2 regions of the Arenimonas alkanexedens genome follow, and region 1 is predicted to be linked to the other one. Evidence: riboswitches for the same ligand, from Rfam matches in the RefSeq annotation. Region 1 holds a riboswitch; the other holds the start of a gene.
The links. Region 1 has a riboswitch for cobalamin ahead of ACYVGY_RS07185 (TonB-dependent receptor domain-containing protein). Riboswitches for the same ligand answer to the same signal wherever they lie in the genome.

Region 1 (5,120 bases):
AGGTCTGGGGCCGTACCGTCCACAGCGTGTTCTTCGGCGGCGGAACGCCCAGCCTGTTTGCACCCGACGCGATCGGCGCCATTCTCGATGCCTGCGCAGCCCGTCTGCGCTTCGCGCCCGGCGCCGAGATCACCATGGAGTGCAACCCGGGCACCGCCGAGCACGGTCGCTTCGAGCAGTACCGCGCCGCCGGCGTGAATCGCATCAGCTTCGGCATCCAGAGCTTCGACGATGGCTGCCTGCAGCGGCTGGGGCGCATCCACGACAGCGGTGAAGCCGAGCGTGCGGTCAAACTGGCGCAGGACGCCGGCTACGACAACATCAACCTCGACCTGATGTACGCCCTGCCCGGCCAGGACCTGGCCATGGCCCTGCACGACGTCGAGCGCGCCATCGCGCTGGCGCCGGCGCATCTGTCGCACTACCAGCTGACCATGGAGCCCAACACCGCCTTCGCGGTGAAGCCGCCCGCGGGCCTGCCCGACGAGGACAGCGCCTGGGACATCCAGGAGCGCTGCATCGAGGCCATGGCCGCCGCCGGCTACGCCCAGTACGAGGTGTCGGCCTATGCCCGCGCCGGGCACCAGTGCGCGCACAATCTCAACTACTGGCGTTTCGGCGACTATCTGGGCATCGGCGCCGGCGCCCACGGCAAGATCAGCGCGGGCGCCAGTGGCGAGGTGCGCCGGCGCTGGAAGCCGAAGAATCCGCGCGACTTCATGGCCCATGCCGGCACCCCGCAGGGCATCGGCGGCGATGATGCGATCGCGCCCCAGGCCCTCCCCTTCGACTACATGCTCAACGCACTGCGCCTGGTCGAAGGGTTCAGCCTGGCCGACTTCGAGTCGCGCACCGGCCTGGACCGCGGGGTCATCGCGACCGAACTACAGCAAGCCCGGGACCGCGGCTGGCTCGAGCAGGACGGCGAGCGCTGGCAGCCGACCGAGCTGGGGCGCCGGTTCACCAACGACGTGATCGGCCTGTTCCTCTGACCCTCAGGCCGTCACGTTCGGCAAACCTGGCCACGGGCAGGCTGGCGCCATGCTCGACACCATCGTCCTGACCTGCCCGCACTGCGGGGAATCCTTCGAGACCGTCGCCGACCCGTCCGGCGGCGATGCGGAGTACGTCGAAGACTGCTTCGTCTGCTGCCGGCCGATCACGGTGCGGCTGCGGGTAGGCGGCGATGGCGAACTCGACGGCTACGACGCCGGGCGCGACGACTGACCCCGTCTTGACATAGACTTCACCGGTCCCAGGTGTTCGGGAAGCCGGTCAAACTCCGGCACTGCCCCCGCAACGGTAGGCCAGAAAACCCTCCAGCAAGCCACTGTGCCCCCGGGCATGGGAAGGCGGAAGGGAGACGGAATGCTCCGCGCATCCCGTCACTGGCGAGTCCGGAGACCGGCCTGGTGCTTGGCCACCCCCAGGGGTGGCCACCACGGCACGTTGCGGAGGGCGACGGGGCGGCGTCATGGCCTGCGTCCGTTCGCGTCCGGCCACGTCGTTTCCCGGTTCCCCCCGCGCGTGCTTCCCGCGGGTGAGCGTTCCAGGAGACACCAACCAATGAACCACGTTGCACGCCAAGCCGCACTTTGCGCGGCGATTTCCCTCAGCTTTTCCCCCGTCGTGCTTGCCCAGGACGCGGCCACGCTGGACACCGTCCAGGTCACCGCTACGCGCCTGGCCCGTCCGCTGGACGAGGCGCTGGCCTCGGTCACCGTGATCACTCGCGCCGACATCGAAGCCAGCCAGGCGCCGGACCTGATCGACCTGCTGGGTCGGCAGGCGGGCATCGACATCGCCCGCACCGGCGGGCCGGGCGCTGGCAGCGCCCTGTTTCTGCGCGGCGGCAATTCCACCCAAAGCCTGATCCTGATTGACGGCATCCGCGTCACCTCGACCGGGCAGGGCGTCTTCGATTTCGCCCATTTGCCGCTGGAACAGATCGAGCGAATCGAGATCGTTCGCGGCCCACGCGCTTCGATGTGGGGCTCGGACGCCATCGGCGGCGTCGTGCACGTCTTCACACGCGACCCCTCGGCGCCGTCGGCGCGCCTCACCGCGGGCAGCTATGGCCGCGTTGGCGCCAGCGCCGCGGTCGGCAGCGGCAGCGACCGCAAAGGCTTCGGAATCACCGCCGGCTACCAGCGTTTGCGCGGATTCTCGGCCACCAACCCGAACTCGGTGTTTTCTTTCGATCCGGACGACGATGGCTATCGCAACCGAAACCTGAGCCTGCGAGGCCGCACGAGCCTGGGCAACCAACTGCTGTCGTTCACTGCGATCGCCACGGACGCCGAGGTGGAGTTTGACCGCGGCAGCACCGACGCCCGCAACACCTCCGGCGGCCTCACCCTCGCCGGCGAACTGTCTTCGGCCTGGAGCCATCAGTTCACGGTCGGTCACGCGCGCGAGGACCTGGATACCGCCGGGAGCTTCCCGAACGGCTTCCGCAGCCGCCGCAGCAGCGTGGACTGGCTTCACTCGCTCGCGCTCGACGACGACACCAGCCTGCGCTTCGGGCTGAACTGGCAGCGGGAAAACGGCGCCTCGGACAATGCGTTCAACGGCCTGCTGTTCGACGACACGCGCCGCAGCCAGGCAGCCTTCGTCGGCTATGGCGGCCGTTTCGGCCGGCACGTGCTGGATCTGTCCCTGCGCCGCGACGACAGCAGCCAATACGGCGGCGTCACTACCGGCAATGCCGGCTGGGGCGTGGATCTGGGCGCGCGCGTGCAATGGCGCCTGTCTTGGGGCGAAGGCTTCCGCGCTCCCAACTTCAACGAGCTCTACTACCCCGATACCGGCTTCGGCTTTGCCGGCAATCCAGCGCTGCGCCCCGAGCAATCCGAAACCTGGGAAACCGGCCTGGTGTTCACGCCGGACGCGGCCCAGCGGCTCGAGCTGTCGGTCTACCGCACCCGGGTCCGTGACCTGGTCGCCTTCGCCGCCCCCGGCACCAACAACGCCATTAACATCAACCGCGCCGCGCTCGAAGGCGTGGAGCTGGGCTACCGCTTCGACCGCGGCGGCTGGAGCGGCGGCGGCAACCTGACCTGGCAGGAAGCGATCGATGCGGGCACCGGCCAGCCCCTGCTGCGTCGGGCCAAGCGCAAGGCCCACGTCGAACTGGGCCACGTTTGGAACAACGGCCTGTCGCTGGCCCTGGAGGGAGACTATTTCTCAGGCCGCCCCGATTTCGGCGCCACCCTGCCCTCTCATGCGCTGGCCCATCTGCGCTTCGCGTGGCAGTTCAGCCCGGCCTGGCGCTTGGAAGGCAGGCTGGAAAACCTTGCGGATCGCGACTATGAAATGGTTCGCGGCTACAACACCCCGGGCCGCGGCGGCCTGCTCAGCCTGGTGTGGAACGGCAAATAAACACGGTCCGGGCCAGGTGCGCGCCATGATGCTCGCCTGGCCCGGCCCTATGCGCGAGGGCGCACGTGTGCCTAGAATCCGGCTGGGGAATTCATACGGAGTGCCGCATGTCCGCATCGGCCACATCTCCGCACGCGTCGGCACCGACGCTGGCGACGCGGCCATTGCCTGAACGGGTGCGCGGCCTTTTGGGCGGCATCCTCGAGTATTCGTCCGACGAAATCGAACGCACGCTGGTCTCGACCCTCAATGAGTTCGAGCAGCAGCTGTTCAAGTACGCCGAGCAGGCACGCAACAATATGGTCCAGACCCGCTGGCTCGAAGCCCAGCGGCTGGTCAAACGCACGCGTCCGGACCTGGTGCCGCGCTTCCTGATTGCACTGGAGGCCGAGCTGGCCTGCGTCAAGGATCCACCGGGCGCCAAGTCGGTCACCGGCGGCTTCCGCCTGACCCGCGACGAGCTGACCCTGGTCGAAAACGTCGATATGGACGAAACCACGGTGCTGGCCGAAATCGCCAGCCGTGCCGAAGTCCGCAACAGCCTGCCGCTCTACCTGCTTGGCCAGCGCTTCGGCGTAGTGGCCGGGAAGCCGGCCTTCGATGCCGAGAACCTGCCGATCGGTCCACAGGGCCTGTGCCGCATGTTGCGCCAGGCCTCGGACTGCCTCGAGCTGTCAGGCGAGCACCGCAGCCTGCTCTTCCGAACCTTCGAGCGGCATCTGATGCCGCTCTACGGCGGCTTCATCGAGTCCATCAACACCTATCTGTCGCGCAACGGCGTGCTGCCCAACCTGCACTACGTGCCGGTACGCAGCCGTCCGTCCAGCGCGCCTGCCGCCAAGACGCGCGGCGCCAACCCGGCGGGCGCTCCGGCCGAAACAGCCAACGGCCCGGACGGCGGTTCGCCCGGAGCCCGCGGCGGCGGCCGCGCCGGTGGCGGCAGCGGCAGTGCTAGCGGTAGCGGCGCTGGCGGCGGTGCCAGTGGCGGAAGGGGTGGCGATAGCAGCAGCACAGCCGATGGCGGCGATCGCGGCGGCAACGCAGGCGGCGGCTACGGCGCAGGTGGCGCCGACCGCAGCAGCGCCAACGCAGGCACCTCTGCTGGCGGCGGTGACCCCGGCCAGGCCGGCGGACGCTCCGGCGTGGCTAGCGGCGGCCAAGCCGTCAGCGGCGAAGATACCTTCCAGCAGATGCGGCACCTGCTCGCCGGTCGCCGACAGCTGCTCGGCAAACTGGTAGGCGGCCAGCCCAGCACCAGCGGTGCGGGGGTCCAGGTCAGCTCCGAGCAGGTCCAGGACGTCCTGGGCCAGCTGCAGCAGAAGGCCTCGACCACCGTCATGGTCAACGGCAAGCCGACCCAGCGCACGGTCACCCACCTCAAGCAGGACCTGCTGGCCCAACTGCGCCAGCACACGCCCGGAAACCAGCCGCCGGCGCTGGCCGAGGAGGATGGCGACGCCATCGATCTGGTCAGCATGCTGTTCGACCACATCATGAAGGACGTGCGGCCCAACAGCCCGGCGTCCGCCCTGCTGGCCAAGCTGCAGGTGCCCTTGCTGCGCGTGGCGCTGCAGGACAAGGCCTTCTTCACCCGCCAACAGCACCCCGCCCGGCAGATGCTCAACACCATCGCCGAGACCGGCGCCTACTGGCTGGGCGAAGACGATGCCGACCAGCAGTTGGTCGGAAAAATGCAGTCAGTGGTCGACCGCACCGTCCGCGAGTTCGACGGCGACCTG
Region 2 (5,120 bases), on a different contig from region 1:
CTCGCTAAACAGGCATTCGCAATCCACGGCTTCGCGCAGCATCTGCACGATGCTGGCCTTGAGCTCGTCGTCGAACAGATCGGGCTCTTCTTCACGCGCGGTGCGGATGACCTCGAAGGCGAACGCCATGTGCCCGCTCTCGTCGCGAAACACCCAGTTGGTGCCGCCGGCCAGCCCGTGCAGCAGCCCGCGCGACCGCAGGTAGTACACGTATGCGAAGGCGCCAAAGAAGAACAGGCCCTCGATGCAGGCTGCGAAGCAGATCAGATTCAGCAGGAACTGGCGCCGCTGGGCCTGGGTGTCGAGCCGCTGCAGCTGCTGCACGCTGTCCATCCACTTGAAACAGAACGCGGCCTTGTGGCGGATGGACGGCACGTTCTCGACCGCGGAAAACGCCCTGGCGCGCGCCTCCGGCTCGGGCAGGTAGGTGTCGAGCAGGGTGAGGTAGAACTGAACGTGCAGCGCCTCTTCGTACAGCTGGCGAGACAGGTACATGCGCGCCTCGGGCGCATTGATGTGCTGGTAGAGGTTGAGCACGAGGTTGTTGGACACGATCGAGTCCCCGGTGGCGAAGAACGCCACCAGCCGCTCGACCAAATGGCGCTCGGCCGGCCCGAGCTTGTTCTTGAGGTCATTGGTGTCCAGCGAGAAGTCCACTTCCTCGACGGTCCAGGTATTGCGGATCGCATCGCGGTACATCTCGTAGAACTGCGGGTAGCGCATCGGCCGCAGGGTGAGGCTGTAGCCCGGGTCGAGCAATTTCGTGGTGGTCATGGAGGTAGTCATTACTGGCAGGCCTCGCAGGACTCGGGGTTCTCGAGCGAGCACACCACGGCGGCCGTGGTGTCGACGGTGGTTTGGGCAATGCGGGTGGCGGGGCGGGAGCGCAGGTAGTAGGTGGTCTTGATGCCTTGCTTCCAGGCATACATGTACATCGAGGAAAGCGCGCCAATGTTTGGCGACGCCATGAACAGGTTCAGCGACTGGCTCTGGTCGATGAAGCCGCCTCGCTCGGCGGCCATGTCGATCAGTGAGCGCATGGGAACTTCCCACACCGTGCGGTAGACCGCCCGCAGCTCGGCCGGGATCTCTACGATGCTCTGCACCGAGCCTTCAGCCAGCTTGATGCGGTCGCGCATCTCGGGCGTCCATTGGCCTAGCTGCTTGAGCTCAACGACCAAGTGCCGGTTCACCTGCAGGAAGTCTCCCGACAGCGTCTCGCGCTTGAACAGGTTGCTCACCTGCGGCTCGATGCACTCGTAGCAGCCGGCGATCGAGGCGATGGTGGCGGTGGGCGCGATAGCGACAAGCAGCGAGTTGCGCAAACCGTATTCTCGGATGCGCTCCCGCAGGCGGTCCCAGCGCTCAGGCAGCGTCGGCTGCACGCCCCAAGCGTCGAACTGCAGTTCGCCGTGGGCAGCGCGGGTTTCGTCGAAGTTCGGGTGGTGGCCTCGTTCCTGCGCCAGTTCGCAGCTGGCTTCCAGCGCATGGAAGTACATGTCTTCCGCGATACGCGCCGACAGCGCGCGTGCCTCGGGCGCGTCGAAGGCCAGCCGGAGCCGGAAGAACACGTCCTGCAGGCCCATCATGCCCAGGCCCACCGGTCGCCAGCGCAGGTTGCCCCGGCGGGCGGTCTCGATCGGGTAGAAATTCAGGTCGATCACCCGGTCGAGCTGGCGTACGGCCAGCCGCACCGTTTCCGCCAGCTTTTCGAAGTCGAACTCGGCGCGACCCTGGTCGTCCTCCCGCAGGTGCTGGTCGAGGTTGATCGACCCGAGGTTGCAGACCGCTGTCTCGTCGCCGGACGTGACCTCCAGGATCTCGGTGCAAAGGTTCGACAGGTGGATCACATTGCCCGGTCGCGCGGTCTGGTTGCTGGCGCGGTTGCACTTGTCCTTGAAGGTCATCCAGCCGTTGCCGGTCTGGGCCAGGGTCCGCATCATCTTGCCGAACAGGTCGCGCGCGCGCAGGGTCTTGACCGCGCGGCCTCTGGCCTCCGCCTGTTCGTAGGCGACATCGAAGGCTTTTCCGAACAGGTCGGTGAACTGCGGCACGGTCTTGGGGTCGAACAGCGACCATTCGCCGTCGGTCTCCACCCGGCGCATGAACAGGTCCGGGATCCAGTTGGCCAGATTCAGGTTGTGGGTGCGCCGCGCCTCATCGCCGGTGTTGTCGCGCAGCTCCAGAAACTCCTCTATGTCGGCGTGCCAGGGTTCGAGGTAGACGCAGGCAGCGCCCTTTCTCTTTCCACCCTGGTTGACTGCGGCCACCGAGGAGTCAAGTGTCTTGAGCCAGGGCACGATGCCGTTCGAGTGGCCATTGGTGCTGCGGATCAGTGAGCCGCGCGAGCGTACGCGCGTGAATGAGACGCCGATTCCGCCGCTGAACTTGCTCAGCATCGCTACGTCGGCGTACTTGCGATAGATCGACTCGAGCGTGTCGTCGGGCGAGTCGAGAAGGAAGCAGCTGGACAACTGTTCGTGGGTGGTGCCGGCATTGAACAACGTGGGTGAGCTGGGCAGGTAGTCGAGCGATGCCATGCGCCGGTACAGCGCCAGCGCCTCGGGCACGTCCTGGCTGAGCGCGCAGGCGATGCGCAGGAAAAACTGCTGCGGCGTTTCGATCACCGTGCGCTGGGTGGGATGGCGCAGCAGGTAGCGATCGTAAAGGGTGCGCAGGCCGAAGTAGTCGAAGCGGCGGTCTAGCGAGGCATCCAGCGAGTCGTTGAGCTTGCGCGCGTTGGACTGCACGAAGTCCAGTAGCCGGTCGTTGATGAGTCCAACCTCGTGGCCGCGGCAGATCGACTGCGAGAAGGCGTGGATTTCCTGGCCGGCGACTTCCTTGGCGATGAAGTCGGCCAGCAGGCGCGCGCCCAGGCGCCCGTACTCGGGCTCCTCGGCGGTGAGCAGCGCCGCGGTACGGATGGAGAGTTCGTCCAGCTCGCGGGTGGTTGCGCCGTCGTACAGACCGGAGATGGTGCGGGTGGCGACGCGCATCGGGTCGATCGCGTACAGGTCGCCGCACTGACGTGTCACGGCACGTACGATCTTGTTGAGGTCCACCGGTTCCCGGCGGCCGTTGCGCTTGGTGACGGTCATGCCCAGTGATATGGCGGGCGGGGTGAGGGCGAATTGCGGTTCGCCTTCGCTGGTCAGCGCTTCGAGGGTTTCGGAATTCATGGTTGTGCTCCGTTGCGTGGCGCACGGTCGCCGACCCTCCCTCGGGGGCGGCGCGCGGAGACAGTCAACGGCGACGCCACCAGGCGTCGGCGCGGCCATGCCCCCGCGGGCATGCGAAGTGCAACGGAGGATGGATGGCGGGTGTCGCAGGGACCCAGACGCGGCGCCACGACACCGGCACCGCCTCCCCCCGGAGACCTCTGGGCCGGTCACCGCGCGCTGTGCTTCGCGCGGCTGTCGGCAGGTCTTCGGACTCGTGGACACGAGGCTGACGCCTCACCTACCAACCGTCGCTTCCCAGCCCCTGCAGGCGGGCCTTCGGGCCCGAACCACAGATTCCAGTGCTAATGACGGCCTTCGTTTCCACATACCGCTGCGGGGCAGCGCCGGATTCACACCGGCTTCCCTATTAACCCTTTCGCGTTGCCGCGACAGGGACCGACGGCCACAACATATCGGGTGTTTCGCCAACGGTCAACGCAAGATGTGGTGGATAAAGTGTCGCCGTCCGGCGGGCAGCTAAGGGGGCGAATAAAAATGTAGGAGGGCCTTCAGGCCCGAAGCTTTTGCGCAAAAAGCTTCGGGCCTGAAGGCCCTCCTACAAAGGCGCTTAGTCGGTGGCGTGGAGGTAGTCGAGCGACACCTGCAGCATCGCGCGGGTGCCTACCTTCAGCGCGCCCTCGTCCAGGAAGAACTCGGGCGAGTGGTTGGACGGGGCCTTGGTCGGGTCCTGGCCCTCGGGCGTGGCGCCGACGAAGAAGAAGAAGCCGGGCACCTGGTTGGCGTAGAACGAGAAGTCCTCGGCGCCCATGGTCAGGTCCATCTCGACCACGTTTTCCTCGCCGATGGCGTACTGCAGGCTGGGCAGTACGCGGGCGGTCAGCGCCGGGTGGTTCACGGTGACCGGGTTGCCCTTGGTGTCGGGTACCTGGGCGTCCACGGTGGCGCCGTGGGCCTTGGCGACGCTTTCGGCGACGTTCTTGAGGTCGGCGAACACCTGCGCGCGCATGCCTTCGTCGAAGGTGCGGATGGTGCCCACCAGCTCGACGCTGTCGGGAATGATGTTGTAGCGGATGCCGCCCTTGATGGCGCCAAAGCTCACGACCACCGGTTGCTTCGAGATGTTCTGGCGCCGGCTGACGATGGTCTGGGCGGTGCCGATGATGTCGGCTGCGGCCACGATCGGGTCAACGCCGCCCCAGGGCCGGGAGCCGTGGGTCTGGCGTCCCTTCACCACGATGTTGAAGCGGTCGGACGCCGCCATCAGCGGGCCGCTGCGGTAGCCCACCTGGCCGACGGTGAGCGTGCTGAAGACGTGCAGGCCGAACACCGCCTCGGGCTTGAAGCGGTCGAAGATGCCTTGCTTGAGCATTTCCTCGGCGCCGCCCTCCTCGCCGTCCGGCGGGCCTTCTTCGGCCGGCTGGAACACGAACAGGATCTCGCCCGGAAGCTCGTCCTTCATTGACGCCATGGCCTCGGCCACGCCCATCAGGATGCCGGTGTGGGCGTCGTGGCCACAGGCATGCATCACGCCGGTGGTTTCGCCGCGGAAGGTCGTGGTGACCTTGGATTCGAAGGGCAGGCCGCTGCGCTCGGTGACCGGCAGCGCATCCATGTCGGCGCGCAGCGCGATGCGCGGACCCGGCTTGCCACCGCGCAGCACCGCGGTGACGCCGGTGGTGGCGATGCCGGTGCGCACGTCTTCGAAGCCCAGGGCGCGCAGATGCTCGGCGACCAGCTTGGCCGTGCGCACTTCGCGGTTGCCCAGTTCGGGATGCTGGTGGATGTCGCGGCGCCAGGCCTGGACCTTGGCATCCACCGTGGCCGCCAGGGCCTCGACATCCACAGGCTGCGCGGCAGCGGGGCCGCAAAGGGCGGCGGCGAGGGCGGTGACGAGCAGCAGTCGGCGCATGGTCTTCCCCTGATGTAAGTGCCCCGATG

Region 2: another riboswitch for cobalamin. It lies ahead of ACYVGY_RS09190 (ribonucleoside-diphosphate reductase subunit alpha); the one in region 1 lies ahead of ACYVGY_RS07185 (TonB-dependent receptor domain-containing protein).

What each region holds. Positions count from the first base shown of each region.
Region 1 is NZ_BAAGUO010000002.1:556,844-561,963, forward strand. It holds gene hemW (radical SAM family heme chaperone HemW) at 1-992, shown strand, start outside; gene ACYVGY_RS07180 (CPXCG motif-containing cysteine-rich protein) at 1,042-1,227, shown strand; cobalamin riboswitch at 1,241-1,427, shown strand; gene ACYVGY_RS07185 (TonB-dependent receptor domain-containing protein) at 1,567-3,381, shown strand; gene ACYVGY_RS07190 (DUF1631 domain-containing protein) at 3,489-5,120, shown strand, end outside.
Region 2 is NZ_BAAGUO010000003.1:254,512-259,631, forward strand. It holds gene ACYVGY_RS09185 (ribonucleotide-diphosphate reductase subunit beta) at 1-774, opposite strand, end outside; gene ACYVGY_RS09190 (ribonucleoside-diphosphate reductase subunit alpha) at 786-3,179, opposite strand; cobalamin riboswitch at 3,402-3,637, opposite strand; gene ACYVGY_RS09195 (M20 family metallopeptidase) at 3,790-5,091, opposite strand.